3 regions of the Streptomyces sp. NBC_00376 genome follow, and region 2 is predicted to be linked to each of the others. Evidence: riboswitches for the same ligand, from Rfam matches in the RefSeq annotation. Region 2 holds a riboswitch; each other region holds the start of a gene.

Region 1 (9,545 bases), 5.4 Mb from region 2:
GAGCACCGTGGAGTAGTTCTCGGTGCCGACCCACCTGTTGCCGAGGTAGGGCTGGACGTCCTGGAAGGACATGGTCAGCGCGCTGACCATGGGGATGAACTTGAAGTACAGGAAGAGGAGCAGTGCCGGCGCCAGGAACAGCCATGGCGTCCACCACCGGCCGGCCCGGCGGTCGTGCCCGCGGCGGCCGGTGGCCGCGCGGCCCGTTTTCCGGGTGGCGGGCCCGGCCGCCGGGAGGGCGGCCGGGTCCGCCTGGTCAAGACTCATGACGCGGCGATTCCCTGTTCCTTGAGGATGTCGGCGAGCTGCTTGTCGAGCTCCTTGAGCTTGGCCCCGGTGTCCAGGTCGCAGTCGGCCATCAGTGCGTTGACGGTCTCCGCGGTCGTCTGCCGGACGGGGGTCCAGTTCGGGATGGACGGCGCGTACCGGCCGGCGCTCTGGTAGACCTCGGCGTACGTCTTCCAGCGGGGGTCGGGACGCACCGCGGAGATGTCCACCGTCTTGTTGACGGGCAGCTGCACGGTGAATCCGGTGTCGCCCGCCATCCCGGTCTTCTGGCCCTCGGCGGAGATGGCGTAGTTGGCGAAGGCGTCCTGGCCCGCCATGTTCTCGGAGCCCGCCATCAGGTAGATGGACCCGCCCTCGGCGAGCACGGTGGCGTCCTTCGCGCCCTTGGGCATCGGGACGACCTCGTACTTGTCCTTGCCGAGGGTCTCGTCGAAGCGAGGCAGCAGGTACGGGCCGACGACGAACATGCCGGTCCGGCCCGCCTCGAACGTCTCGTTCGTGGGCGGGGTCTCCATGGTCACGGCGCCCGGCTGGATGACCTTGTTCCTGCAGCCGAGGTCGCGGAACCACTGCACGGCCTGGACCGATTCCTTCGTGGTCATCGCGGGCTTGTACTTGCCGCCCCCGGCGTCGGCGATGAAGTCTCCGCCCGCGGCCCAGAGGAAGTTGGAGAAGTACCAGGAGGCGTATCCGCGCTTGGTGGACAGCGGTGCGGCGAGACCATAGGTGTTCTTCTTGCCGTCGCCGTCGGGGTCCTTGGTGGTGAAGGCCTCGGCCATCGCGGCGAAGTCGTCCCAGCTCTGCGGGACTTCGAGCTTCAGCTTCTCCCGCCAGTCCTTGCGGATGAGCAGCGCGGACGCCTGCGCCGAGTACGGCAGGCCGAACTGCTTGCCGTCCACGCTCTTGCCGGAGTCCAACCCCTGGCCGACGATCTGCTCGGCGTTCTTGAGCTTGTCCAGGTCGATCTCCCTCAGCAGGCCCTGGCTGTGCATGGCGCCGAGCTGCGTCACATCGTTCATGACGATGTCGGGCAGCTTCTTCTGCGCGGCCCGCTGCTGAAGCTTGGTCTCGAAGTCGTCGAAGATCGCCGTGACCTTGACCTTGTAGCCCGTGGCCTTCTCGAAGGCGGCGGCGAGCTTGAGCGCTCCCTGCTCTCCCGGACCGCCCGGTGTCGTCCGGGTCCACAGTTCGAGCGGTGCCTTCGAGTTCTGCTTGGCGTCCACTCCCGCAGGCCCTGATGTACAGCTGGTGAGGACAAGTGCGGAAGCGAGAACACCCGCACCGATCCACCGCGATCTCTGCATGACAACTCCTGTTTCGCCGCATCACAGCTGGCCTGGAAGCGCTTGGTCACAGCTGGCCTGGAAAGCGCTTGCTGGGGACGCTAACGGCGTCCGAATCCTTGGTCAATAGTCCGATGAATACAAAACCCTCGCGAAGACCCACAACAGCCTTGCCGAACCTGCCCCCACACCCCTCCCCCGCCGTCCGCCACCTCGGGATGCGACCGGGACAGTTGGCGAAATCCCCTGGTGAGCCACTGTTTTCGCCGCCTGGCGCACCGATGGGCCGGCTGTGCACCGTTGACAGGTGAACGCGAAAGCCTGCGGTTCGGCGAGTTCCGGGTGACCGATCTCCATCCGAGGACTCACCAATCATCCGATGTATCGTGCCTGCAAGCACACCGACCAAGGCAACGAACAAGCCACGTCAATCTTCAACACCGGGTCAGACATTTCCCCACGCGCCCGACCAGGGACCACGAGTGGAATCACTGACCGCCTGTCAGCGAAGAGCCGAGGAGCGTAACGCCATGAACGAGCCGGCCCGCACACCGACAGCCTTGTTGGTCATGGAGGAAGAACGCAGGGCGGACGTCTATCCCCGCGAGGTCCTAGCCGAAGTGGAACGTCTCGTACACCTGCAGGGTCCACCCCTCACCCGGCAGCAGCTCGACGAGGATCCCGACGTGCTGCGACAGGTCGATGTCCTGCTCACGGGCTGGGGCGCGCCCGTGCTCGATGCCGCCTTCCTCTCGCGTGCCCCCCGGTTGCGGGCGGTCTTCGTCGCCGCGGGCTCCGTGCGGCACCTGACCACGCCGGCCTTCTGGGCACGCGGCGTCCCGATCGTCTCCGCGGCCGCGGCCAACGCCGTCCCGGTCGCGGAGTTCACTCTCGCCCAGGTCCTCCTGGGCCTCAAGCAGGTGCATCGCATCGCCCGGGACGTCGCGAGCAGCCGCCGTTTCCCGCACAACCCCCAGGTGCCGGGGGCCTACCGGTCACGCGTGGGCCTGCTCGGGCTCGGGCACATCGGCCGTCTCGTCGCGGCCCACCTCGGCCGCTTCGACGTCGAGGTCCTCGCCACGGATCCCCTCGCCTCCCCCGACACCGCCCGGCAGGCGGGCGTCCGGCTGGTCGGCATCGAGGAGCTGTTCGCCACCTGCCATGTCGTCAGCCTCCACGCGCCCCTCCTGCCCGAGACCCGCGGCACGATCGGGGCACGGCTGCTGAATTCCCTGGGGCCGGGCGCGACGCTGATCAACACCGCACGCGGCGCGCTCATCGACGAGACCGCCGCGGCGCAGGTCCTGCACGCCAGACCCGACCTCACCGCCGTACTCGATGTCACGCACCCGGAGCCTCCCGCCCATGACTCGCCACTCTTCACCCTTCCCAACGTCGTCCTGACACCCCACCTCGGCGGTGCCCTCGGGGCCGAACGCCATCGCCTCGGAGAGCTTGTGCTCGACGAACTCCGACGCTTTATACATGACCAACCTCTCCAGCACGCGATCGACCCCGCCCGCGCCGCCTCGCTGGCCTGATGCGGCGGCGGCAGACCTGGGACGTCAGCGAAACGTCAGCGAAACGTGCGTGGAACGTCAGCGCGGGACGGGAGAGTTCGGGGCCCGGCCGAGCCGTCGGCCCCGGCCTGTGACGCGCTCGTGGGTTGGCGTTTTGTAATCGCGAGCCGAGGTTCGGGTGTTGGCTCGCGGTTCTGGGTGTTGGGTCCCGAGTTGTTGGGTCCCGAGTTGTTGGGTTTCCGCGTGCCGGTTTCCGCGCGTTGGGTTTTCGGACGGTGGTCGCGGACCATCGTCGGCGCCCCGCCGAGCTGCCGCCGGAGGTCGGGCGGCGATTCGAACCCGCCGCCCGACCCGCGGGGCCGCCGCGCGGCAACTCTCAGTGCGGCCGCCAGTGGAACTTCCCGCCCCCCACCCACCGCACCACAGTCGGGTCGTCGAGGTCATGGACCTTGATTCCTGCGGCCGAGGCGGCGGCAAGCACATCCACCATCGAGGTTGCCGCGCTCACCACCTCCCCGTCGATCTCCACGAGGCGGAAGGGCGGGTCACCGGGCTGCACCGCGAGCACGGTGATCCGGGCCGACGAGATGTAAGGACTGGCACTTTCGGTCATGCGTAGATCGCTTCCACGCCACGGGCGACACTATGCCCGGCGGCAGGACGGGTAACGCCCCTTCGCTGAACAGTGCGTCTACCTGGGGCAATGGGGTGACGCCCCCGGGGCCCGGACACCCGTGACCGACCGCTGGTCCGGAGCCGGGCCCCCGGGAGTCAGTCCTCGCCCTCCAGGTCGCCCTCCGTCTCCAGGTACGCCTGGCGCAGGGCGTCGAGGATCGCCGGGTCGGGCTTGGCCCACATGCCGCGGGACTCCGCTTCCAGGAGGCGTTCCGCGATGCCGTGCAGGGCCCATGGGTTGGCCTGCTGGAGGAACTCGCGGTTCGTCGGGTCCAGGACGTACGTCTCGGTGAGCTTGTCGTACATCCAGTCGGCGACCACGCCCGTCGTCGCGTCGTAGCCGAAGAGGTAGTCGACGGTGGCGGCCAGCTCGAAGGCGCCCTTGTAGCCGTGCCGCCGCATCGCCTCGATCCACTTGGGGTTCACCACCCGGGCACGGAAGACCCGGGAGGTCTCCTCCACCAGGGTGCGGGTGCGGACCGTCTCGGGGCGGGTGGAGTCGCCGATGTACGCCTCCGGGGCGGTGCCGCGCAGGGCGCGGACGGTGGCCACCATGCCGCCGTGGTACTGGAAGTAGTCGTCCGAGTCGGCGATGTCGTGTTCGCGGGTGTCGGTGTTCTTGGCCGCGACCGCGATCCGCTTGTACGCCGTCTCCATCTCCTCGCGGGCCGGGCGGCCGTCGAGCTCGCGTCCGTAGGCGTAGCCGCCCCACACCGTGTAGACCTCGGCGAGGTCCGCGTCGGTGCGCCAGTCGCGGGAGTCGATGAGCTGGAGCAGACCGGCGCCGTACGTGCCGGGGCGGGAACCGAAGATACGGGTGGTGGCACGGCGTTCGTCGCCGTGGGCGGCCAGGTCGGCCTGGGCGTGGGCGCGTACGTGGTTCTGCTCGGCCGGCTCGTCCAGGGAGGCGACGAGGCGGACCGCGTCGTCGAGCAGGCCGATGGTGTGCGGGAAGGCGTCGCGGAAGAAGCCGCTGATGCGCAAAGTGACGTCGATGCGCGGCCGGCCGAGCTCGGCCGGCGGGATCGCCTCCAGCCCGGTCACACGGCGCGAGGCGTCGTCCCAGACCGGGCGGACGCCGAGCAGGGCGAAGGCTTCGGCGACGTCGTCACCGGCGGTGCGCATCGCGCTGGTGCCCCACAGGGACAGGCCGACCGAGGTGGGCCAGTCGCCGTTGTCGGTGCGGTAGCGCTCCAGGAGCGAGTCGGCCAGGGCCTGGCCGGTCTCCCAGGCGAGGCGCGAGGGTACGGCCTTGGGGTCGACGGAGTAGAAGTTGCGGCCGGTCGGCAGGACGTTGACCAGGCCGCGGAGCGGGGAGCCGGAGGGTCCTGCGGGAACGAATCCGCCGTCCAGGGCGTGCAGGGCGTGGTCGAGTTCGTCGGTCGTGGCCGCCAGCCGCGGGACGACCTCGCGGGCGGCGAAGGCGAGGATGTCGGCGACCGCCCGAGGGTGCCCGGCCGCCACCTCGGCGACGGCGTCCGGGGACCAGTCGGCGTCCTCCATCGCCTGGACCAGTGCGCGGGCCCGCTCCTCCGCCTCGTCGGCGGTGACGCGGGTCGCGGCGGACTCGTCGAGCCCGAGGGCCTCGCGCAGGCCGGGCAGGGAGGCGGTGCCGCCCCAGATCTGGCGGGCCCGCAGGATCGCGAGGACGAGGTTGACCCGGTCGGCGCCGGCCGGGGCTCCGCCCAGCACGTGCAGGCCGTCGCGGATCTGGGCGTCCTTGATCTCGCAGAGCCAGCCGTCGAGATGCATGATGAACTCGTCGAAGCCCTCGTCCTCGGGGCGGTCCTCCAGCCCCAGGTCGTGGTCGAGCTTGGCGGCCTGGATCAGGGTCCAGATCTGTGCGCGGATCGCCGGGAGCTTCGCCGGGTCCATCGCCGCGATCTGGGCGTGCTCGTCCAGGAGTTGTTCGAGGCGGGCGATGTCCCCGTAGCTGTCGGCCCGTGCCATCGGCGGTACGAGGTGGTCCACCAGGGTGGCGTGGACGCGCCGCTTGGCCTGCGTCCCCTCGCCCGGGTCGTTGACCAGGAACGGGTAGATCAGCGGCAGGTCGCCGAGGGCGGCGTCGGGGCCGCAGGCGGCGGAGAGGCCGGCGTTCTTGCCGGGCAGCCACTCCAGGTTGCCGTGCTTGCCGAGGTGGATCATGGCGTCGGCGCCGAAGCCGTTGTCGTCGGCGGAGGCGGCGATCCAGCGGTAGGCGGCCAGATAGTGGTGCGAGGGCGGCAGATCGGGGTCGTGGTAGATCGCGATCGGGTTCTCGCCGAAGCCGCGCGGCGGCTGGATGAGGATGAGCAGATTGCCGCGGCGCAGGGCGGCGAGCACGATGTCGCCGTCCGGGTTGCTCGACCGGTCCACGAACATCTCGCCCGGGGCGGGGCCCCAGTGCTGCTCGACGGCTTCGCGGAGCTCGGCCGGGAGGGTCGCGTACCAGCGCCGGTAGTCGGCGGCCGGGATCCGGACCGGGTTGCGGGCCAACTGCTCCTCGGTGAGCCACTCCTGGTCGTGGCCGCCGGCCTCGATCAGGGCCCGGATCAGCTCGTCGCCGTCGCCCGACACGAGGCCGGGGACCTCCTGCGTACCGAAGTCGTATCCCTGGTCGCGGAGTCGGCGCAGCAGGGCGACGGCGCTGGCCGGGGTGTCGAGACCGACGGCGTTGCCGATCCGGGAGTGCTTGGTCGGGTACGCGGACAGCACGAGCGCGATCCGCTTCTCGGCGGCCGGGATGTGGCGCAGCCGGGCGTGGCGCACGGCGATCCCGGCGACGCGGGCGGCGCGCTCGGTGTCGGCGACGTACGCGGGCAGGCCGTCCTCGTCGATCTCCTTGAAGGAGAACGGCACGGTGATCAGGCGGCCGTCGAACTCGGGGACCGCGATCTGGCTGGCGGCGTCGAGCGGGGAGACGCCCTCGTCGTTGTCCTCCCAGTCGGTGCGTGAACCGGTGAGGCAGAGCGCCTGGAGGATGGGGACGTCGAGGCCGCTGAGGACGCCGGCGTCCCAGGACTCGTCGTCGCCGCCCGCCGATGCCTCGGCCGGCCGGGTGCCGCCCGCGGCGAGGACGGTGGTCACGATCGCGTCTGCAGCGCGCAGCGCTTCGATGAGCTCGGGCTCGGGGGTGCGCAGCGAGGCGACGTACAGCGGCAGCGCGCGGGCGCCGGCGTCCTCGACGGCATCGCACAGGGCGTCCACGAACGCGGTGTTGCCGCTCATGTGGTGGGCGCGGTAGTAGAGCACGGCGACGACCGGGCCGTCGGTGCGGCGGGCGGTGCGCTCCAGCGGGCCCCAGGAGGGTGCCGGGGCGGGCGGTGCGAAGCCGTGGCCGGTGAGCAGGACGGTGTCGGAGAGGAAGCGGGCGAGCTGGTCCAGGTTGGCGGGTCCGCCGTGGGCCAGGTAGGCATGGGCCTCGGCGGCGATGCCGATGGGGACGGTGGAGGCGGCCATCAGCTGGGCGTCGGGGGCCTGTTCGCCGGTGAGGACGACGACGGGGCGTCCGGTGGCGAGGACTTGGTCGAGTCCGTCCTGCCAGGCGCGTACGCCGCCGAGGAGGCGGACGACGACCAGGTCGGCGCCGTCGAGGAGCTCGGGCAGGTCCTGGAGCGGGAGCCGGGAGGGGTTGGCGTAGCGGTAGGGGACCGGGCCGTCCGAGGCGCGGGCACTGAGCAGGTCGGTGTCGGACGTCGACAGGAGCAGGATCATGCGGCGTCGGGCCTTCCTCGGGGTGTCCACGCCCCGGGCGGTGTCGGAATGGAGTCTCCCCTGCTCGACGGAGTCGAGGGCCGGGGAAGGGAGTTCCTGACTCGCCCGGCCGGGGCCGGGCTCACAGTGGCGGGACCGTGCCGGAATCGCACCGGACTTCCTCCCCTGTCGCCGTCTGTGGCGACGACGTGCCGGATGGCCCGTCACTAGGCATAGTAAGGGCCGGTCAGCTGATGGAGGCATACGGATCCGGTCGGATGGTCGGTATGCTCGCCGCCATGCCCCCACCTGCCACTTCGCCTTCGCTGCCCGCAGACGCGTCTGCCCGGGGCCGCGGTGACGCCTGTCCCGGCACGCTGCGGCTGCACGGGGCGGACGACGGCGCTCTGGCCCGGGTCCGGTTGCCCGGTGGTCTGCTGACCGCGGTGCAGGCGGATGCGCTGGGGGCGGTGGCGGAGAGCCTGGGCGATGGTGAGTTGCATCTCACTTCGCGCGGCAATGTCCAGTTGCGCGGGCTGGGCGGGGACTGCGGTGGCGAACTGGCCGTCCGGCTGGGCGAAGCGGGGCTGCTGCCCTCCGCCCGCCACGAGCGGATACGCAACATCGTGGCCTCGCCGCTGTCGGGGCTCGACGGCCGGGGGGCGCGGGACGTCGGACCGTGGCTCCGGGCGCTGGACGAGCTGTTGTGCGCGGGCGACCGGACGGCCGGGCTGTCGGGCAGGTTCCTGTTCGTGCTCGACGACGGTCGTGGCGATGTGGACGCGCTGGGCGGCGATGTGACGCTGCTGGCGCAGGACGGCGGCGCGGCGCTGCTGCGGATCGGCACGGACCGGACCGTGGTGCGGATACCCGGCGCGCAGGCGCCGCAGGCCGCCCTCATGGCGGCCGAGGTCTTTCTGGAACGGGCGTCGGGCACCGGTGCCTGGCGCGTGAGGGATCTGCCCGGCGGCGCCGGCCCGCTTCTCGACGAGGTCGTACGGCGGTTGCGGGAGGAGGGCTCCGGCGCCGCCTCCACCGAGGACCGAGACTGCCCGCCGGGCTCGGACGGTCCCGCCCCGGGCGTGGTGACCGGCCCGCACGACGGGGCCGCGCTGTCCGTCGGCATCCCGCTGGGGCGCTTCACCCCGGCGCAGTGGCGGACCCTGACGGAGACGGCCCGGCACGGTGGGCGTGGCGAATTGCGGCTGACACCGTGGCGCGGGGTCGTCGTACCGGGGGTGGAGCGGCGGCGGGCGTCTGGGCTGCTGGACGATCTGGGGGCCACCGGCCTCGTCGTCGGGCCCGACTCCCCCTGGACCGGGGTCGGTGCCTGTATCGGCCGGCCCGGCTGCGCGAAGTCGCTGGCCGATGTGCGGGGCCGGGCGGCGGCCGTGGTGGGGCCCGTGGGCCTGCTGCCGGTGTACTGGTCCGGTTGCGAACGCCGGTGCGGCCATCCCCGCGGCGAGTGGGTCGACGTCGTCGCCACCCCCGACGGGCACCGGATCTCCCTCGTACGGGGCGAGGAGCGGGGTGCCCCCGTGAACGTCCCCGACCGCCCCGGCGTGCTCGCCGCGGCGGTGGCCGCGGCCCGCGGTACGCGCGGCTGATCCCGTACGCCCGACTCACCCTGTACCCGACTGCACCCGACCGTTGCACGCCCGAGGAAGAGAGCGAAAGCACTGTGCACCAGTACGAGAAGGACGGACCGGCGATCTACCGCCAGTCCTTCGCCACGATCCGTGCCGAGGCGGACCTCGCGGGGCTGCCCGCCGATGTGAGCCAGGTCGCGGTCCGCATGATCCACGCCTGCGGGATGGTCGACCTCGTCCGCGATCTCGCTTTCACCCCGGACGCGGTCGCCCGCGCCCGTGCCGCGCTGCGGGCCGGCGCACCCATCCTGTGCGATGTGGCGATGGTCGCCAGCGGTGTGACCCGCAAGCGGCTGCCCGCGGACAACGAAGTGGTGTGCACCCTCTCCGACCCGTCGGTGCCCGGCCTGGCGAAGGAACTGGGCACCACCCGCAGCGCCGCCGCCCTGGAGCTGTGGCGGGACCGGCTGGAGGGTGCGGTCGTGGCTGTCGGGAACGCGCCGACCGCCCTGTTCCGG
Region 2 (9,545 bases):
AGCCCGTACGTACCGGCGCACACCCCGAGCAGCCCGCCGAGCGTGAGGACGTTCGTGGTGCGGCGGACGGCGGGCGGGACCTGGGCGGTGCGCCCGTAGCCGCGCGCGTCCATCGACGCGGCCACCGCGACCGACCGCTCCAACGCGCCCTCCAGGACCGGCAGTCCGATCTGGAGGACCGCCTTGATGCCGCCGGTCGGACGGCCCCGCAGCCGCCGTGCGGTGCGCAGCCGCATCACGTCGGCGACCATGTTCGGCGCGAACGTCATCGCGACGACGACGGCGACCCCCGCCTCGTACAGCGCGCCGGGCAGCGATTTCAGCAGCCGGGCCGGGTTGGCGAGCGAGTTCGCCGCCCCGATACAGATCAGCAGCGTGGCCAGCTTCGCCCCGTCGTACAGCGCGAAGAGCAGCTGCTCGGTGGTGACCCGGCCGCCGATCCTGACCCCCTTCGCCCAGTCGGGCAGCGGCACTTCGGGGAGCGTGAACACCGTGTGCGTACCGGGGATCGGCGAACCGAGGAAGACGGAGAAGACGAGCCGCACACCGACCACGAACAGCCCGATCCGGATGAACGCCCCGTACGAACGGGCCCACGGCGCGTCCGTGCGGCGTGCGGCGACCACATAGCCGGCCACCGCGATCAGCAGCCCGAGCAGCAGCGGATTGGTGGTCCGGGACGCGGCGGTGGCGAGTCCGAGCGCCCACAGCCACCACGCCCCGGCGGGCAGGGCGTTGCTCCGGGTCGCTTCGGGGGCGCGCAGCGGACGCCGGCGCGCCAGGACGGCGGAGCCGGTCTGGGCGGTCATCCGCGGCGGCGGCGGGACTGCACGACCGCGGCGATGCCGAGCAGGAGTACGGCACCGACACCGACGAGCACCCCGGCGGACGGGCCGGAGGAGCCGCCGGAGCCGGAGGACGCGGCGGACCCGGCCGGTGTGGCCGAGGCGGACGCCGATCCGGCAGGCGTGCCCTGCCCGTCGCCGGAGACCTGTTCGCCGCAGCCGGAGCCCGGGTAGCCGGTGATGGCGCAGAGCATCGCGTCGCTGCTGTAGCGCAGCGGCTTCGCCACCGAGGCGAGCGCCTCCGCGGCGCTCGCGTCCGGGGCGACCCGCGCACACGCGGTACGCGGCGCGGGCGGAGTCTCACCGGCCGGGGCGTCCGCGGCCGTGCCCGGGTCGATGACGAGCGCTATTCGCTTGGTGCCGTCCTTCGCCGGGGTGACCGCGCAGATCTTCGCGAAGTCGGGGGCGCGGCGAGGCTTCGCCGAGTCCTGGGAGTCCTCGCTGACCGAGAACCGGAAGCCCTGCACCGCCCCGTCGTCCGGCCGCACCAGGGACGGGCCCTGGGTGGCGTACGTCCAGTCGGAGCCGGAGCTCTCCCAGAACGACCAGTACCGGTAGCCGGCCGCCTGGGCCGGTCCCGCGCCGAGCACGGCCAGGACGGCGCCCAGGACCACCAGCAGCGCGGTGGTCCGTCCCGCGCGCCTCACGGCTGCCTGTTCTTCCGGCGACCGCTGATCAGGAAGAACGCGATCGCGGCGAGGACGAGGCCGATGCCGATGTACCACCACACGCCCCCGATCACGTCGTCGCCGCTGTGGACCTGGTCCTTCTCCGTGGGCTCGTACCCGGTGTCGGCGGACGGGTCGGGCGTCACCACGGCGGCGGGCTCGGGGCCGGCCGCGTTCAGCCGGGCGACCAGGTCGACGCCGCCGAAGTCCCGGGCGTTGTTGCCGGTCGCGTGGGCGGCAAGGATCAGCTGGGCGTAGGCGGCGGGGCCGCTCCGGGCGGCCCAGTCCGCGGAGTTCTTCTTCAGCCAGGAGATGGCCCCGGCCGCCTTGTCCTGGTGGCCGGCCGCGGAGAGCGCGACGACCGCGTCCGCGGTGTTGCCGAAGTCGGGCTGCGGGGTGGTGTCGGTGGCACCGGGCATCGGCGCCTGGTTCAGGTGGCCGCTGCCGGCGAGGGCACCGGTGAGGTAGTGGGCGCCGTTCTGGGCGGCCTGCTCGGGCGTGAGCCCGGGACCGGGCCGGCAACTGGGCGCCTTGCCTGCGGCGTTGTTCCCGACCGCCATCGCCTTGCCCATCGTGCCGAGCACGGCGGCCGCGGTGGCGTCCGCGTTGGCGGCGAGCCCGCCCTTCTTGTCGGCCTGGTACGCGAAGGCACCGCCGTCCTTCCCGCCGCACGGGATCGCGAGCGCGAGCAGCGGGTCGTAGGGGGTCTTGCCGCCGGGCGTCGTGATGTCCGCGAGCCGCTGCCCCTGGCGGGCGAGGGCGCCGATCACCAGGGAGGTGGAGTTGGCGTCAGTGGGCGCGCCCGCGGTGTAGCCCCAGCCGCCGTCCTCGTTCTGCACGGACTTCAGCCAGCGCACCGAGTTGTTCACGGTCTCGCGGTGCCCGCCCACCTCGACCAGGGCCTGGGTGGCGGCCGCGGTGGCATTGGTGTCCCGCACGGTCTTCGCGTCGCACGGCTTGGCGGCATCGGGCCGGAACGCGGCGTAGGAACCGTCGGCGCACTGCTGGGAGATCAGCCAGTCCACCGACTTCGCGGCCGGGGTGACCCCTTCGAGCCGCTGGGCGAGGAAGGCCATCGACTGCCGCCACACGCCGTCGTAGGTGGGGTCCGCCGTGCCGTACAGCCCGGAAGGCAGCGCGACGGACGGCGAGGGCGACGGGGACGGCGCTGCCACCGCGACCGGCGCAGCGGCCGCGCAGAGCACGGCGGCGGTGGCGGCGAGCGTTGCTGCGCTGCGACGTACGGTCATGGCGGGCGGGGCCTCTCCTGCGGGGTGAACCGGGCACAGGCACGCTCAGGCACCAGGCTCCGGCTCCGTATACCTCGACGGTGCCGACCACCGGGGGATCCGGTGGTCCGAGCCGGTCACGACCGCGGACAGGGCATTCCGACTCACCGCCTGCGAAGACGGTTCACGGCTGCGTGGTCAGTGCCGGATTCGCACCGGCTTCCCCCTGAACGGGCATGATGACGACCCGCACACTGTACCGGGCGGGTCCGGGCGGGGGCCGGGCCGGGAGGAGCGCCCCCTGATCACACCGAGACGTACATCACTCCGTTCCGCTCCGCACCGCAGGTCGCGCTCGCACCGCGAGGCACGCGACGGTCACACCGCGCCGCACCCCACCGGACCGCCACGCCTCACACCGTGCCGCACGCCACCGGACCGCCACCGCTCACACCGCGCCGCACGCCACCGGACCGCCACGCCTCACACCGCGATGTACGCCACCGGATCGGCCCCCGGCACCGCCTCCGCGCGCCCGAGCTTCACCAGCCGCCGCAGATGCGCCTCCGCCTCCGAGACGGCGATGTTCCGGGAGCCGTGCGGGATCTGCTCCCAGGGCCGGTTCCACTCCATCCGCTCGGCCAGCTCCCACGGTGTCAGCGGCTCCGCCAGCAGCCCGAGCAGCCCGGTCAGCCGCTCCTCGTGATGCCCGAGGAGCTCCCGTACCCGCCCCGCCGCATCGGTGAAGGCGTATTGGTGGGCGGGCAGCACCTCGGCGGCCCCGAGCCGGCCGATCCGCTCCAGCGAGTCGAGGTAGTCGCCGAGGGGGTCGGTGGCCGTGGCATCGTCCGGGTCCTCGTACAGCCCGATGTGCGGACTGATCCCCGGCAGCAGGTGATCCCCCGAGAAGAGCCGCCCCCGGCCCGGCAGATTGCCCGGGTGCTCCTCCTCCAGGTGCAGGCACACATGCCCCGGCGTGTGCCCCGGCGTCCAGATCGCCCGCAGCCTGCGCCCCGCCAGATCGAGCAGCTCACCGGGGACGATCTCGCGGTCCGGGAGCGCGGCCCGCAACCCCGGCAGCGTCCGCATCCGGCCCCCGTCGGCCGCGGCGGCCCGCAACGGCGCGAGATGCTCCTCGGGCGCTCCGACCGCGGTGAGCTTGGCCGCGAGATAAGTCAGCCACCTGCCGGGTTCGGACTCCCGGGTACGGCGCACGATCGCGGTGTCCGCCGCATGCATGGCGATCCAGGCCCCGGAGGCCTCGCGCACCTGCCCGGAGAGCCCGTGGTGGTCGGGGTGGTGGTGGGTGATGACCACCCCGTGGATGTCGGCCATCTCTGTGCCGACGGCGGCGAGCCCGGCACAGAGCGTGTCCCAGGCCTCGGGATCGTCCCATCCGGTGTCGATCAGGACCGGTCCCCGATCGGTGTCCAGGACGTGCACGAGGGTGTGGCCCAGCGGATTGTCCGGGATGGGCACCTTGATGCTGTGCACGCCCCCGCCGTGGTCGGTCACCTGCGTCATGGAGGTCCCCATCTCTCTCGGCGACGTGCTGCTGCGATCCGTCGCGCCCGCGTGTGGGTGCGTCGGGCCCACTGTAACGAGAACTTGTTCCAGTAGTAGCCCCGGTCGACCATCTCGTTCGGGGTGCTGTCACGGACGTGGACACCTGGAACTGGAACTGGTATCAGTTCTGACACAGAGTCAGATCCTGGGTCGGGCACCCGGTCGGATACCGAGTCGGATGCCGATCCGGACCGGACGCCGATTCGGGCAACGCACCGCGCCGCGGGAGGCAGCAGTCATGACCGAGCTTGTCGAACACGGAAAACTGTTCATCGGCGGGGAGCTGGTCGATCCGCTGGGCCGGGACACCATCGAGGTCGTCTCGCCCCACACCGAGCAGGTCATCGGCCGGGTGCCGCATGCGTGTGAGGCGGACGTGGACGCGGCCGTCGCCGCCGGGCGGCGGGCGTTCGACGAGGGGCCCTGGCCCCGGATGAGCCTGGACGAGCGGATCGCGGTGGTGACCAGGATCAAGGACGCGTTCGCCGTCCGCTACGAGGAGATCGCCCGGGTCATCAGCTCGGAGAACGGCACGCCGTACACGTCGAGCGTCATGGTGCAGGCCCTCGCCGCGATGATGGTGTGGGACTCGGCGATCACCGTCGCCCGCGAATTCGCGTACGAGGAGCGGCGGACCGGGGCGCTCGGGCCGCTGCTGGTGCGCCGGGAGCCGGTCGGGGTGGTCGCGGCCGTGGTGCCGTGGAACGTTCCGCAGTTCACCGCCGCCGCCAAGCTCGCGCCCGCGCTGCTGGCCGGCTGCTCCGCCGTGCTCAAGGTCTCGCCCGAATCGCCGCTGGACGCCTACATCCTGGCCGAGATCGCCGCCGATGCCGGACTGCCGGAGGGCGTGCTCTCCATCCTCCCGGCCGACCGCGAGGTCAGCGAGTACCTGGTCGGGCACCCCGGCATCGACAAGGTGTCGTTCACCGGGTCGGTGGCCGCCGGGCGCCGGGTGATGGAGGTCGCCTCCCGCAATCTCACCCGGGTCACCCTGGAGCTGGGCGGCAAGTCCGCCGCCGTGATCCTCCCCGACGCCGATCTGGACGCCGCCGTCGCGGGCATCGTCCCCTTCGCCTGGATGATCAACGGCCAGGCGTGCGTGGCCCAGACCCGCATTCTCGTACCGCGCTCCTGCTACGACGAGACGGCGGAGGCGTTCGCCGCCGCGGCGGGTGCGCTGAAGGTCGGCGACCCGCTCGACCCGGCCACCGAACTCGGCCCGCTGGTCGCGCGGCGCCAGCAGCAGCGCTCGCTGGACTACATCAGGATCGGGCAGGACGAAGGCGCCAAGATCCTTACCGGTGGCGGCCGTCCGGCGTCCCAGGAACGGGGCTGGTACGTCGAACCGACCCTCTTCGGAGACGTGGAAAACTCCATGCGCATCGCCCGCGAGGAGATCTTCGGCCCCGTCATCTGCCTGCTGCCGTACGGCGACGAGGACGAGGCCGTACGGATCGCCAACGACTCCGACTACGGCCTCAGCGGCAGCGTCTGGACCGCCGACACCGAACGCGGCATCGACATCGCCCGCCGGGTCAGGACGGGCACGTACAGCGTGAACACCTTCAGCCTCGACATGCTCGGCCCGTTCGGCGGGTACAAGAACTCAGGCCTGGGGCGGGAGTTCGGGCCCGAGGGCTACGGCGAGTACTTCGAGCACAAGATGATCCACCTGCCGGCCGGATACGAGGGGGCATGATGGGGGACCGCTGGGCCGTCGAGGTCGACCGGAGCATCTGCATCGGCTCCGGGATGTGCCTGAACCACGCGCCGGGCCGGTTCGCGCTGGACTCCGCCCGGCAGTCGCGCCCGTCGGACCCGGAGACCGGCGCCGACGAGAAGGTCCTCACGGCCGCCGAGGGATGCCCGGTCGAGGCGATCACGATCACGTTGATCGGGACGGGGGAGGTCGTCTTTCCGCCGGAGGACTGAGGGCTGACGAGTGAGAACTGAGGACCGAGGGCTGTCCGGCGGGTCACTTGTCGAAGACGAACGAGATGTGGTCGTCATCCAGGTACTTGATATCGACCTCGCAGCCTTTCTGTACCTGCGACGAGCGGCGGGCAAGGATGGTTTCCCGGCCTTCCACGTATTTGGTCTCGCCGTCCTCGTGCCATGAGAGCCGGTATTCGATGGTGATGGACCCGCCGTCATATTCGGCGACGCGGCGAACGTCCTCCACCAGGGCCCGAATGTCCCGGCCATGTGCATCGATCATTCGGTCGCGGAGGGAAAGGTGGATGATATAGGAGACGGTGCCCACGGCGATGGCGGCGGAAAAGATGTAAACGAACAGCATGGCGGCCCCCCCGGGTGAGTATTTCTGCGGTCCCGATTCGGTGGCCGCGGTCCGACCCCGTCGTCGGTGTGCGGGCGATGCGGCGCGCGCACACCGGTGGCGGGGTCGTGTCATGTTGCCGAGATGACTTTATCGTTGAAGTGGCGCGGGACCGCAGTCCATCGGGTGACCCCGGTATTGACCGGTGCCGGCAATGCGTAAGTGTTCCCGGTCGAAATGCCTGAGTGCGCGGTACGGGAAGGCATGTGGCTGCGACTTCCCGGTTCCGTCAAACGATCGGTCAAGCAACAGGTACGAAACGTTCAACCTCTGACCAAGGATCCCTCGGACGCGGGGCCGAAACACTCCGCAGGGCGCCACGCAGGTGCGCCCCTCATCTGCGGACATGTCTGACCGTGTTCGTGTCGTCACGTTGAGATGCGCCAACTCGGCACCGTTGTCGGGTTGTTGCCGGGCGTACCGTCTCAACAGATTGTTGATCAAGATCCCGATCCCCCGGGGTGCCGGAGGGGTACGGGTCAATTCGCCATGTCCTCAAAGGAGATGACATGCCCGCAGCGGAACAGGCGGCGCCGGGACCGGACCGGCCTTCTCTCCGCGCCGGACTGGTGCAACTGCGCGGCGTTGCCCAGGTGGCACTCGTCTCCAGCCCCTGGTCCGGGCTGCTGTTCACCCTCGCGCTGTTCACCGGCGGCTGGCGTATCGGGGTGTACGGCCTGCTCGGCGCCGCCTCGTCCGCCGGGGCGGCGGTCCTGCTGGGTGCCGACCGGCAGGGAGTGGGCAAAGGGCTTCAGGGCTACTGCGGTTGCCTTACCGGCATCGCCCTCGTCGTACGGCTCGGCGCCTCGTGGCAGACCGCGGTGCTGGCCGTGCTCGGTGCGGCCGTCTGCTCGGTGCCGGCCGCTGCCGCGGGGCGGCTCCTCGCTCCGCTCGGGCTGCCGGTCCTGACGGCCCCTTACTGTCTGGTCGCCGGAGCGTTGACGATCGCGCTGCCCGGCGCCCCGGTCACCGCGGGCGTGGCCGCCCGGGTTCCGGGGTTCACCGAGCTGACGGCCGCCGAGGCCTGGCACGCGTTCTGCAACAACATCGGCCAGATCTTCTTCCTGGACAACTGGTACGCGGGCCTGATCCTGCTCGCCGGGCTCCTCGTCGCCTCCCGGACCGCGGCCCTCGCAGCGGTCTGCGGCAGCGTTCTCGCGCTGCTCACCGCCTGCGCGGCCGGGCTGCCCGCGGACAGGATCACCGAGGGCCTGTACGGCTACAACGCGGTGCTCTGCGCGATCGCACTGGCCGCCACCTTCCTGACCCCCACCCCGTGGACCACCGGGTACGCCGCGCTCGCCGCCGTGGCCTCGGTCCCCTTCAGTGCTGCCTGGGAAGCCTTCGCCCAGCCGTCCGGCACAACCCCCTTCACCTGGCCGTTCACCGTGACGACCTGGCTCTTCCTGGCCGCCGCTCCGGCCCTGGACCGGCCCGGGTTCTCCTTCGGGAGACAACTTCGAGAAACAACTCAAGAAAGCAACTCCGAGAAACGCCTCCGAGAAACGCCTTCGAGGAAACTCCTTCGAGAAAGCTGACGTGACGCCATGAACCTCGCACCGCGGGAAATCGACAAACTCCACGTCTACGTGGTCGCGGACCTGGCCCGCCGCCGCAGGGACCGGGGGACCAAGCTCAACTACAGCGAAGCCGCCGCCCTGATCACCGAGGCCGTCCTGGAGGCCGCGCGCGACGGCCACACCGTCGCCGAATGCATGGAGCTGGGCCGCAGGGTCGTCTCGGGCGACGACGTGATGCCCGGCGTACGGGAGATGCTCACCGTCCTCCAGGTCGAGACGGCCTTCGTCGACGGGACGAAGCTGGTCACCTGCCACGACCCGATCAGCGCCTGAAAGACCGAGGAGACACACATGTCGGGCGGAGCCCAATACCTCTACGGGGACGAACCCGTGGAGATCAACGCCGACCGTGCCAGGACCAGGCTCACCGTCGCCAACACCGGTGACCGGGCCGTCCAGGTCGGTTCCCACTACCACTTCTTCGAGATCAACCGCGCCCTGCGCTTCGACCGCGAGGCCGCCTACGGCATGCGCCTGGACATTCCCTCCGGGACCGCCGTGCGCTTCGAGCCCGGCGACACCCGCGAGGTGGAGCTGTGCGCCTTCGGCGGCACCGGCCGGCTCAACGGCTTCGCCGGACTCGTCAACGGCGGCCTGTCGGCCCCGGACACCCGGCGCGACGCGCTCCGCCGCGCCGCGGAACTCGGCTTCGTGCAGCCCGGGTCCGGAACCGAGAAGAACAACGCAGAGGAGCGGAACTGATGGCGATCATCCCGCGCAAGCAGTACACGGACCTGTTCGGTCCCACCGTGGGCGACCGGTTCCACCTGGCCGACACCAACCTGATCGTCGAGGTCGAGTACGACCACAACGCCGGTTCCTACGGGGAAGAGGCCGTCTACGGGGGCGGCAAGGCCATCCGGGACGGCATGGCCCAGGACCCCTCCGCGCTGAACCGCGAGGGCGCCCTGGACCTCGTCATCACCAACGTCGTGGTCCTCGACCCGGTCCTCGGCGTGGTCAAGGGCGACATCGGGGTCCGCGGCGGCCTGATCGTCGGCGTCGGCAAGGCGGGGAACCCGCATCTGCAGAACGGTGTCGACCCCAAGCTCGTCATCGGCCCCGGCACCGAGGTGATCTCCGGCGAGCACCTCATCGCCACCGCCGGGGGCGTCGACACGCACATCCACTTCATCGCACCCCAGCAGGCCCAGGAGGGCCTGTCCAACGGCATCACCACCTTCTTCGGCGGCGGCACCGGACCCACCGACGGAACCAACGGCACCACCTGCACCCCCGGACCCTGGAACATCCACCGGATGCTGGAGGCCGTGGAGGACCTGCCGGTCAACGTGGGACTGCTCGGCAAGGGCAACGGC
Region 3 (9,545 bases), 5.3 Mb from region 2:
GCCTCGGCGAGCAACGCCTCGGACTCCAGCGTGACCGTGTTGGCGACCAGTCGCCCGCCGGGCGGCAACGCGTCCCAGCAGGTCTCGAGCAGGCCGGGAACCGTCAGCCCGCCACCGATGAACACGGCGTCGGGCGTGGGCAGTTGGGCCAGGATGCCGGGGGCCGGTCCGGTGAGCACGCGCAGGGCCGGCACGCCGAGCCGGTCGGCGTTGCGTGCGATGCGCCCGGCGCGTTGCGGGTCGCGTTCCACGGTGATCGCGCGGCAGGAGGGGTGGGTCCGCATCCATTCGATGGCGATGGATCCCGAGCCTCCGCCGATGTCCCACAGGAGTTCGCCGGGGGCGGGTGCGAGCACACCGAGCGTCGCGGCCCGGACGTGCCGCTTGGTGAGCTGTCCGTCGTGTTCGTACGCCGTGTCCGGCAGACCGGGTACGGCGCCGAGGCGCAGGGCCTCGGGGGTGCGCCGGCAGTCGATCGCGATGATGTTCAGCGGGTCGCCCGGTGGGTGCGGCCAGTGGTCGGCGGTGCCCTCCAGGCAGGCTTCGCCCGCTCCGCCGAGCTGTTCGAGCACGCGCAGCCGGCTCGGCCCGAAGCCCTGTTCGCACAGCAGCCCGGCCACCGCGGCCGGGGTGGCGGCGTCCGCGCTCAGGACCAGGACCCGCCGGCCGTCGTGCAGGGCGGCGGCCAGCCGGGCGGCGGGGCGGCCGACCAGGGTGACGACCTCGGTGTCCTCCACCGGCCAGCCGATCCGGGCACAGGCGTAGGACACCGAGGACGGGTGGGGCAGGATCCTCAGCGCATCGGTGCCGAGCACTTCGGTGAGGGCCCGGCCGATGCCGTAGAACATGGGGTCGCCGCTGGCGAGCACGGCGATCCTGCTCCCGGCGTGCGCGGCGAGCAGGCCGGGGACGGCGGGCCGCAACGGCGAGGGCCACGGCAACCGTTGTCCCCGGCAGGACGGCGGGAGCAGGCCGAGCTGCCGCTCGCCGCCGATGAGGACCTGTGCGTCGACGAGCTCCGTGCGCGCCGCTTCGGGCAGTCCCGCCCATCCGTCGGCGCCGATTCCCACGACGGTCACCGCAGGTGGGGCGGGTTGTTCGGGTGGTGCGAGAGTCACGGACGGTACCTCGGTGTTCAGTGGATGACGCAGCCGAACTCTACTGTCCGGCCGTGATCGGGCAGCGGCCAGGTGGCCGCCCCGGAGCCTCACTCAGGAGGTCACTTTCTGCAGATATGCGGCAAGTGAGCCGACGGCCGCCGGATTGCGTGGGCTTTCCACCAGATCCGCGTAGTCGAGAACGAAGATCCGGTCGTTCTTGACGGCCGACACGTTGGCCAGCGGCGGATAGGACTTCAGGAACTTCTTCTTCTGCTCCGCACCGGTGTCACCGTAGTCGTTGATCACGATCACCTCGGGATCGCGGTCGACGACGGTCTCCCAGCCCACGGTGACCCAGCTGTCCTTGAGGTCCTTCATGATGTGATCACCGCCCGCCTTGGTGATGATGTCGTGCGGTCCGGCGTAGACACCGGAGGTCAGCGGCTTGTCCTGCCCGTCGTCGTAGAGGAAGACCCGTGGGCGGTCGGCGCCCTTCGGTGCCCCGGCCCGCGCTTCGGTCACCTGCTTCCGGAACGTCGCGACGAGGCTTTCCGCACGGTCCTCGACATCGAAGATCCTGCCCAGGTTCCGCAGATCGGTGTACAGCGCGTCGAGTGGTGCCATCACGCCGCGAGCCTTCCCCCGGCCGTTGCGGCACGACTCGCTCAGCAGGTACGAGTCGATGCCCACCCGCCGGAGTTCGGCGGGGGTGAATCCGTCTCCTTCGCTGAATCCGTAGTTCCATCCGGCGAAGACCAGATCGGCGCGGGCGTCGATGACCAGTTCTTTGTTGATCCGGTCCTTGGAGAGCCACTTGGTCTTCCGGTAGCCGTCCTTCCAGGGAACGGAGGTGAGGTCGCCCTTGTCCTCGGGCATCACATAGCCCGCCATGTGGTCCTCAAGTCCGAGCGCGAACATGATCTCGGTGATGCCGACGTCATTGGTGACCACGCGCTGCGGGGCCTTGTCGTACGTCTTGTTCTCTCCGCAGTTCTCGATGGTCACCGGGTAGTGGCCGTCCCCGTTCCGGGCAGCGGTCTTCTCTTCCTGGCGGCTGGGAACGTCCGCACCGCAGCCGGTGAGGAGCAGGGCGGCCGCGAGGGCGAATGCGGCGGGGCGTGCGAGGTCGGGCATGGTGGGAGCGGCTCCTCAGGAGTCGGATCGTGCGGGGCGGAGGCGGTCGAAGAGCAGCTGTACGGCGCCGGTCTCCGGATGCGGGACGCGGTGTGCCCGTACGCCGAAGACCTCGGCCAGCAACGCGGGGGTGAGCACGTCGTGCGGGGCGCCGGACGCGACGATCCGGCCGTTGTCGATGACATGGAGCAGGTCGCAGTGGAGTGCGGCGAGGTTGAGGTCGTGCAGCGCGGTGAGGACGGTCAGTCCGCTGCGGCGGACCAGGGCCAGCACTTCCAGCTGTTGTGCGATGTCCAGGTGGTTGGTCGGTTCGTCGAGCACCAGCAGCCGGGGGCGCTGGGCCAGTGCGCGGGCGATCAGCACCCGTTGTTTCTCGCCGCCGGAGAGTGTGAGGAAGCCGCGCTCGGCGAGGTGGCGTGCGCCGACGTCCGCCAGGGCGGTCTCGCACACCAGCCGGTCCTCGTCGGTGGTGCGGCCCATCGACCGCTGGTGCGGCAGCCGACCCATCGCCACGACCTCGGCGGCCGTGAAGTCGAACTCGGCGACCGCCTCCTGGGGCAGTGCGGCAAGCAGGCGGGCCCCTTCGCGCGCGCTCATGGCGTACAGGTCCTCGCCGCCGAGCCGCACCGTCCCCGAGGAGGGGCGCAGCGCCCGGTAGACGCAGCGCAGAAGGGTTGATTTCCCACTGCCGTTGGGGCCGACCAGGCCGACGAGCTGCCCCTCCCCCGCTCCCAGCGTGGCGTCCTCCACCAGCCGTGCGCCGGCGATCTCGACCGTCAGGGCATCGATGTCGATCCGCATCACGCGCCTCCGAACGTGTAGGAGCGGCGGCGCATCAGCAGTACGAAGCACGGCACGCCGATGACCGCGGTGAGCACGCCCACCGGCAGTTCGGCGGGCGCGAGCAGCACACGGGAGAGGATGTCCACCCAGATCAGCAGAACGGCGCCCGCCAGTGGTGCGACGGCCAGCAGCCGGCGGTGGTCGGCGCCGACCAGCAGCCGGACGGCGTGCGGCACCATCAGGCCGACAAAGCCGATCGCGCCGCTCACCGCGACGACCGCCCCGGTGACGGCCGCGGAGACCAGGAAGAGCTCCTTGCGCAGCCGTCCCGCGTCCACGCCCAGTGCGGCGGCGGTCTCGTCGCCCATGGCCAGGGCGTTGAGCCGGCGCGCCGACCAGGCGAGGTGGGCGAGGCCGCCGAACACGGCCCCCGCCGCGATCGGCACGGAGGACCAGGTGGCGCCGCCGAGGCTGCCGAGCATCCACATCATCGCGGAGCGGGCGGCCTCGCCACGTTCGGCGGCGAACACCATGAACGTGGTGACGGCCGAGAAGCCGTAGTACATCGCGGTGCCCGTCAGGACGAGCCGCAGCGGGGTCAGACCGCGGGCGGTGCGTGCGATCGCGTACACCAGCATCATGGCGAGGAGCGCGGAGAGGAACGCCGCCGTGGAGAGCGCCCAGATGCCCAGCGCGCCGAAGGCGCCGAAGATGAGCACGGCATTGGCACCGACGGCCGCGCCCGAGGAGATGCCGAGGACGAACGGGTCGGCGAGGGCGTTGCGGACCATGGCCTGCACGGCGACGCCGATGGACGCGAGTCCGGCCCCGACGACCGCGGCCAGCACGGCGCGCGGAAAGCGCAGTTCCCAGACGATGGTGTACGCCGGTACCTGATCGGGGGCTATCCGGCCGCCGGTCAGCCCGGCCCACAGGCAGTGCAGCACTTCGCCCCAGGAGAGCCCCGACGCCCCGATCCCCGCCCCGCAGACGAGCGAGACCAGGAGCACGGCGCACAGGGTGGCCAGCAGCAGTGGCAGCGACACGCGCCGGGGCGGCGCGGGCCCGGCCGCGGCGCGGGAGGTGCGCAGAGGCACGGCGGGTTTGCGGTCGAGGGGTGTGGCCACGGGCGGTCGCTTTCGCCTCGGGCCGTGCACCTACGTGATCAAAGGAGCAGCCCGGGCGCGAAGCGCCCTGCGCAGCACCACTCGCAGTCCACGGCGAATTGACAGGAGCCTTCACCACCGCGGGTAATCGGGCTCACGGGGCCCGATGTCGGGCTCCGCCTACCGTTGCGGGTCAGCGCCGGATTTCGACCGGACTTCCCCCGCGGGGCATGTGCAGCTTATAGCTCGCGCGGACAGGTGGTGCGGGACACCCCACAACGAAGCGGGCGCAGGCCTCCGTGCGACCGGCCGGCCCGCTCCGGGACCGATGCGCGGCGCTCCTGCCCGAGCACCCCGCGATCACATGGGCGGTGCTCAGTTCCGCGATGCGGCCGGGTGGTCGATCCGGGTCGGGAACGGGTCTCCGGTGTCCGAGTCGGCCACGAAGAGCGGTGTCGACCCGGCCATGCTCAGGTACCCGTTGACACTCTGCGTGAGGCTGAATCCGTACCCGTCGGGGGTGCCCGCGTTTCCCGCGAGCGGGCGCGAGGTGCTGAAGGTCCGCGTCGGCCAGCCCTGATCACTCCAGACACGCATCACCGCGTCGAAATACTGGTCGCAGGTGTCGGGGGTGGTTCCGAGCACCCAATACCTGATGTCGAAGGACGCGAACAGGACGGTGTCGTCGTCGATCCGGTTCGCGGGCAGGGTGACGCCGTCGTGAAACCTCGCCTTGGGGAGGTCCGGATGCCATAGCGCCAGGGCCAGTTCGGCGGGCAGTGCCCGGAGCGTCCCGGTGAAGTGCCGCAGCAACTGCGCACGGGCCTCGGCCTGCGTGGCTACCGGCAACATACCGTCCTCGTTCCGTCGGTTCGGGGCGGCACCGCCTCTCGGAGTCCGCCGACCACCCGCCGACCCGACGCCCCGTACGCTCCGACCCGCTCAAGGCAACTGTGCCACAGCGCGGCAGGCCCGATTCATACGAACGCCGAATAGAATCCCGGTGGTCGAGCGGGATGCCTGGCGATGGCAGGGCCGGGCGAGAGGGGGCGTCATGGGTCCCATACCGGGTGCGCGGGAAGAGCTGGACCGGCTGGGCCGAGTCCTGCGGGCGCAACTGGTCGAGCTGATATACGACTTGGCTCCCGGCAGTGATCTGCGCCTGCTGTTTCTCGACGAGCCGCGCATCGTCGACTGGCATGAACCGCTCCGCCACCAGTACTCGGCCGGCTGCTTCGTCGGTAAGCGCCGCGCGAATGTCAGTGGCGCCGCCATCGCGTCTCGCGCGGTCGTCCTGCTCGAATCGGCGGGCTGGGAGTGCGCGACGTCGCAGGAGGACGCCGATGGGACGCCCCGAATCATGGTCACCGGCCGCCACGACGGTTGCAGCATCGAGGTCCGTGCGATCGACCACGGACCCAACGTGTCGTTCAGCGGGCAGACGCCGGCGATGGCCCTGTACGAGCCGGAGGAGTTCCAGTGGCCGGAGCCGGTGCGCACGGCCGAGACGGTCACGGCCGGATTCGTGCTGTGCTACGAGTGCGACGGTCTGGGTTGGTGTCCCGGGTGCGGGGGACGCGGCTGGGTTCACGACGAAACCCATGGGCGGAAGAACTGCCGGGAGTGCCGGCGGAGCCGTGCCTGCGTGATCTGCCGGGGTGCGGCACAGCTTGCCATCTCCGATCTGTCGACGTATCAACGCGGCCATTACCCCGAATTGGGCCTGTAGCGGTTCGTCGTCCGTCTGCCCCGCCCGGGGGAAACAGGCCGCAAGCCTCACGTGACCGTTCGATCTCTGCCTCCGTCACACGACAGTAAGCGTTTCCAACCACCCTTCCGGAGACGAGGGTTCACCCCGCCATGGAGCGGCCGATCACCGAGGTCGGGAGCCTTGACCGCCGATAGTAAGCGCTCTAGATTCCCTGCATCTCGTAACGGCAGCAGAGGGGCGGCGGTCACACACGGTGACCGGGCGCGCAGTTTCGTGCATCACTGGATCTCGGGAGCAGCCATGGAGTTCGGCCGCAGGGCTGTGCTGCGCGCAGCCATCGCCACAACACTCGCCGTCAGCGCGGGCGGGCTGTTCGCGTCGATCCCGGCCGCCGCCGCACCGGTGCCGTCCGAGGACGAGTTCTTCGGTGTCTGGAACCCCGCCACCAGCACCTGGACGAAGGAGCCCGCGCTCGACTACGCGACGTTCGGTGCGCTCGCCGAGGTCGAGACGGCCGCGAAGTCCGGGGCGTACGAACGGGCTTCGGCCGCCCTGCTGGCCTACTACCGCACCCGCGAGGGACGCACTCCGCCGCCCTGGGTACAGAACAACATCTTCGTCGCCGGTCAGGAAGAGCTGTTCCTCGACCACTTCTGGACCCTGGGCACCGGCGAGGCATACATCTCCACGCTCACCGTGGCCGGAACCGAGGCGGAGTCGACCGCCGACGTCACCCGCAACGCCCGCTCCGCCCATGGCTCGGGCTGGGTCGGCTTCATGCTGATGGCTCGTCACAAGGAGGCGACCACAGCCGAGTTCCGCTCGCGTCAGGCCGCGAGCGGCGGTCCCGTGCTGTCGGTGACGCTGGCCGACGGTACGGTCCATGACCTGGCGGCCGCCCATGACACCTACATCACCAACGGTGACCTGGCCGGTACGGTCCTCGGCGGCGAGCCGAAGCTGCAGGTGCGGGACGAGGGTACGGGCCCGTACGGGCCGCAGACCCGCAAGGCTTACCTGAGCTTCGATCTGAGCGCTCTCGCCTCCGCACCGACGAAGGCCGTGCTCAGACTGACCGGCCGCAACGCCACGGCGGACGCACCGAAGCAGGTGGTCCTCTTCCAGGAGAAGGAGGCCTTCGACGAGGCGAAGCGCACCTGGAACAACACCGTGCAGAACACCTTCTCGTGGCAGGGCGACCCGGGCGGCTTCGACTGGAAGGGGCCGGCGGGCTCCGACCCCGAGTACAGCTACCAGCTGCCGCGCTTCTACTTCGCGGGCCCCGTGGCCGACGCGTACCGCGCCTCGGGGGACGAGAGGCTCGCCGCCGGGCTGCTCGCCCTGATGACGGACTTCATCCAGGATGCCGCAGGCTATCCCGGCGGGGTGCCGGGCTTCCCGCGCAATCTGGACGCCTGCTGGCGATACCTCAACTGGACCTATGCGTACGACGTGCTGCGCACCAGTTCCTCCCTCACTGCAGGGACCAACATCACGCTTCTGCGGGCTTTCGTGGCCGGTGCCCGCTATCTGGCGACGACCACCTCCAACACCCCCAACTGGATGATCTCGATCCGGAGCACGCTGCTCGGACTCGCTCTGTATTTCCCGGAGTTCAAGGGAAGTTCGCAGTGGCTGGCCGATGCTCAGACGTTCCTCGGCGATCAGTTGCGCTCCGCGTTGTACCCGGACGGGGGCTACGTCGAGGCGAGTTCCGGCTACGCGATGGGGGTCGCCCAGACCTTCGGCAAGAACGCCGCCCTGCTCAAGGCCAATGGGGAGAGCTTCGCGGCCGGTGAGGATCTGCGCGCCCTGTCGTGGTACCTCGCCGACCAGGCGTACCCCGACGTCCGCGACCCGTCGTACGGGGACTCGGGCACCGCCGACTGGTCGCCGGGCCTCACCGTCCTGGCCGATCTGCTGGCCGACGAGGAGCTGCGCCATGTGGCCACCGGGGGCACCTCGGGCCGGGCTCCGGGCCACACCTCGGTGATCTACCCCGTGACCCGGACCGCCGTGCAGCGCACCGGCTGGGCCGAGCAGGATCTGTACCTGCGGTTCTCCGCCGACCGCGGTCCGCACTCGGTGCGCGACGACCTCGATGTGGCGGTGTACGCGTACGGCAGGCCGCTGCTGCCCGAGATGGGCGCCTTCAGCTACAGCAGCGACCCCAAGTCGAACTGGCTGCGCTTCGACTCCCGGTCCCGCAACACGGTCACCGTCGACGGCGTCCCGCAGGTGCTCGACGCCGCGGCCGGGCTGAGCCAGGCGCACAGCCCGTGGTTCGACCTGGCGGACGGGTGGACCGACGCCTCGGCAGCCGCCCGGCACGGCCGCACGGTGCTGTTCGTCCGCGGGCGCTTCTGGATCGTCTCCGACGTACTCACTCCGCACGACCTGGCCGAGCACTCGTACCAGCAGACGTGGCACTCCCTGCCCGATGCCCGTCTCTCGGTCGACCCCACGAGCAAGGCCGCGAGCAGCGCCTTCACCACGGGTGCCAACATCCGCATCGTTCCGTCCGATCCGGGCCCGCTCGCGGCCGGGCTCGATGACGGCTACTACTCACCGGCCTTCTACACCGTCTCGGAGGCGAAGTACGTCTCCTACACCCTGAAGGCCTCGGGAACGGCCCGTCTGGACACACTGCTGCTCCCGACCCGCGAGGGCTCCGGCGACAACGCCGAGGTGACGCGGGTGCGCACCGGTGTCGGCGCGTCCGCGCTGCGTTTCGGGGCCGGCCGGAGCTCCGGGTGGTACCTGCACGCCGACGGGGCGGGCGACGAGCGGGCCTTCGGCCCGTACGCCTCCGACGCACGCGTGGCGTACGCGGAAGCGACGGACGGCATGGAGCGGCTGCTGCTCGCCGGCGGAACGGTGCTGCTGCACGGCCGTAAGCCACTGGTCCGCGCCGACCGTGAACTCGGCATGCTGGCTGCGGAGTTGGACCGGGAGCGGCGCGTTGTCGCCCTGTCGGGCCTGAGCGCGGCAACCGGTCTTGAGGTCGCCGCGCCATGGGCGCGGAGGGTGACGGTGGACGGTGAGCCGGTCCGGTTCACGGCCCGGCAGGGTCTGATCCGGATCGGTTCGCGGTCCGGCACGGCGTGATCGGGACCGGTTCGCCGTCCGGCACGGCCTGATCCGGATCGGTTCACCGCCCGGCACGGCCTGACCCGGATCGGCTGACGTCAGGATGCGGATGCGCCCCGGACCACCAGGCCCGCCCGCACCACATGCTGCGGCCGCTTGAGCACAGTCACATCGGCCAGCGGGTCGCCGTCCACCACGATCACGTCGCCCGCGAAGCCGCGGCCGAGCCGGCCCACCGTCTCTTCCAGGCCGAGGAGCCGGGCGGCCCGGGTGGTGGCCGTGCGGATCGCGTCGAGCGTCGTGAGACCCGCCGCGTGCATCAGCTCCACCTCGCGTCCGATCGGCTTGACCTTGCCGCCGGAGGAGTCGGTGCCCGCCACCACCAGGATCCCCATCTGGTGGGCCGTTCGCACCGCTTCCTTCAGGACCGGCAGATACGCACGCCCGCGCTCGGCCAGCACCGGGTTCGACGAGTCGGCGAGTCCGGCGATCGCGCTCAGCGTCGGCGTGAAGGCGGTGCCCCTGCGCCGCATGTCGTGCAGGGTGCGCTCGCCCACGAAAACCCCGTGCTCCAGGGAGCGCACGCCGGCCCGGACCGCGTCGTCGCAGCCGCGCTCGCTG

Evidence for each region. Region 2 has a riboswitch for cobalamin ahead of OG842_RS27535 (prenyltransferase/squalene oxidase repeat-containing protein). Riboswitches for the same ligand answer to the same signal wherever they lie in the genome.
Region 1: another riboswitch for cobalamin. It lies ahead of cobN (cobaltochelatase subunit CobN); the one in region 2 lies ahead of OG842_RS27535 (prenyltransferase/squalene oxidase repeat-containing protein).
Region 3: another riboswitch for cobalamin. It lies ahead of OG842_RS03535 (FecCD family ABC transporter permease); the one in region 2 lies ahead of OG842_RS27535 (prenyltransferase/squalene oxidase repeat-containing protein).

Annotation. Positions count from the first base shown of each region.
Region 1 covers NZ_CP107960.1:734,413-743,957, forward strand. Annotated here, with positions in the region: gene OG842_RS03465 (carbohydrate ABC transporter permease) at 1-267, opposite strand, end outside; gene OG842_RS03470 (ABC transporter substrate-binding protein) at 264-1,511, opposite strand; gene OG842_RS03475 (hydroxyacid dehydrogenase) at 2,102-3,112, shown strand; gene OG842_RS03480 (hypothetical protein) at 3,468-3,704, opposite strand; gene cobN (cobaltochelatase subunit CobN) at 3,863-7,459, opposite strand; cobalamin riboswitch at 7,531-7,679, opposite strand; gene cobG (precorrin-3B synthase) at 7,726-9,045, shown strand; gene OG842_RS03495 (precorrin-8X methylmutase) at 9,120-9,545, shown strand, end outside.
Region 2 covers NZ_CP107960.1:6,096,517-6,106,061, forward strand. Annotated here, with positions in the region: gene OG842_RS27525 (energy-coupling factor transporter transmembrane component T) at 1-809, opposite strand, end outside; gene OG842_RS27530 (SCO2322 family protein) at 806-1,492, opposite strand; gene OG842_RS27535 (prenyltransferase/squalene oxidase repeat-containing protein) at 1,489-2,763, opposite strand; cobalamin riboswitch at 2,878-3,015, opposite strand; gene OG842_RS27540 (MBL fold metallo-hydrolase) at 3,226-4,266, opposite strand; gene OG842_RS27545 (aldehyde dehydrogenase) at 4,547-6,007, shown strand; gene OG842_RS27550 (ferredoxin) at 6,007-6,240, shown strand; gene OG842_RS27555 (hypothetical protein) at 6,284-6,607, opposite strand; gene OG842_RS27560 (urea transporter) at 7,156-8,184, shown strand; gene OG842_RS27565 (urease subunit gamma) at 8,194-8,499, shown strand; gene OG842_RS27570 (urease subunit beta) at 8,518-8,928, shown strand; gene ureC (urease subunit alpha) at 8,928-9,545, shown strand, end outside.
Region 3 covers NZ_CP107960.1:748,733-758,277, forward strand. Annotated here, with positions in the region: gene cbiE (precorrin-6y C5,15-methyltransferase (decarboxylating) subunit CbiE) at 1-1,118, opposite strand, end outside; gene OG842_RS03525 (ABC transporter substrate-binding protein) at 1,212-2,234, opposite strand; gene OG842_RS03530 (ABC transporter ATP-binding protein) at 2,250-3,035, opposite strand; gene OG842_RS03535 (FecCD family ABC transporter permease) at 3,035-4,144, opposite strand; cobalamin riboswitch at 4,246-4,399, opposite strand; gene OG842_RS03540 (hypothetical protein) at 4,499-4,975, opposite strand; gene OG842_RS03545 (hypothetical protein) at 5,178-5,852, shown strand; gene OG842_RS03550 (heparinase II/III family protein) at 6,135-8,942, shown strand; gene OG842_RS03555 (amidohydrolase family protein) at 9,023-9,545, opposite strand, start outside.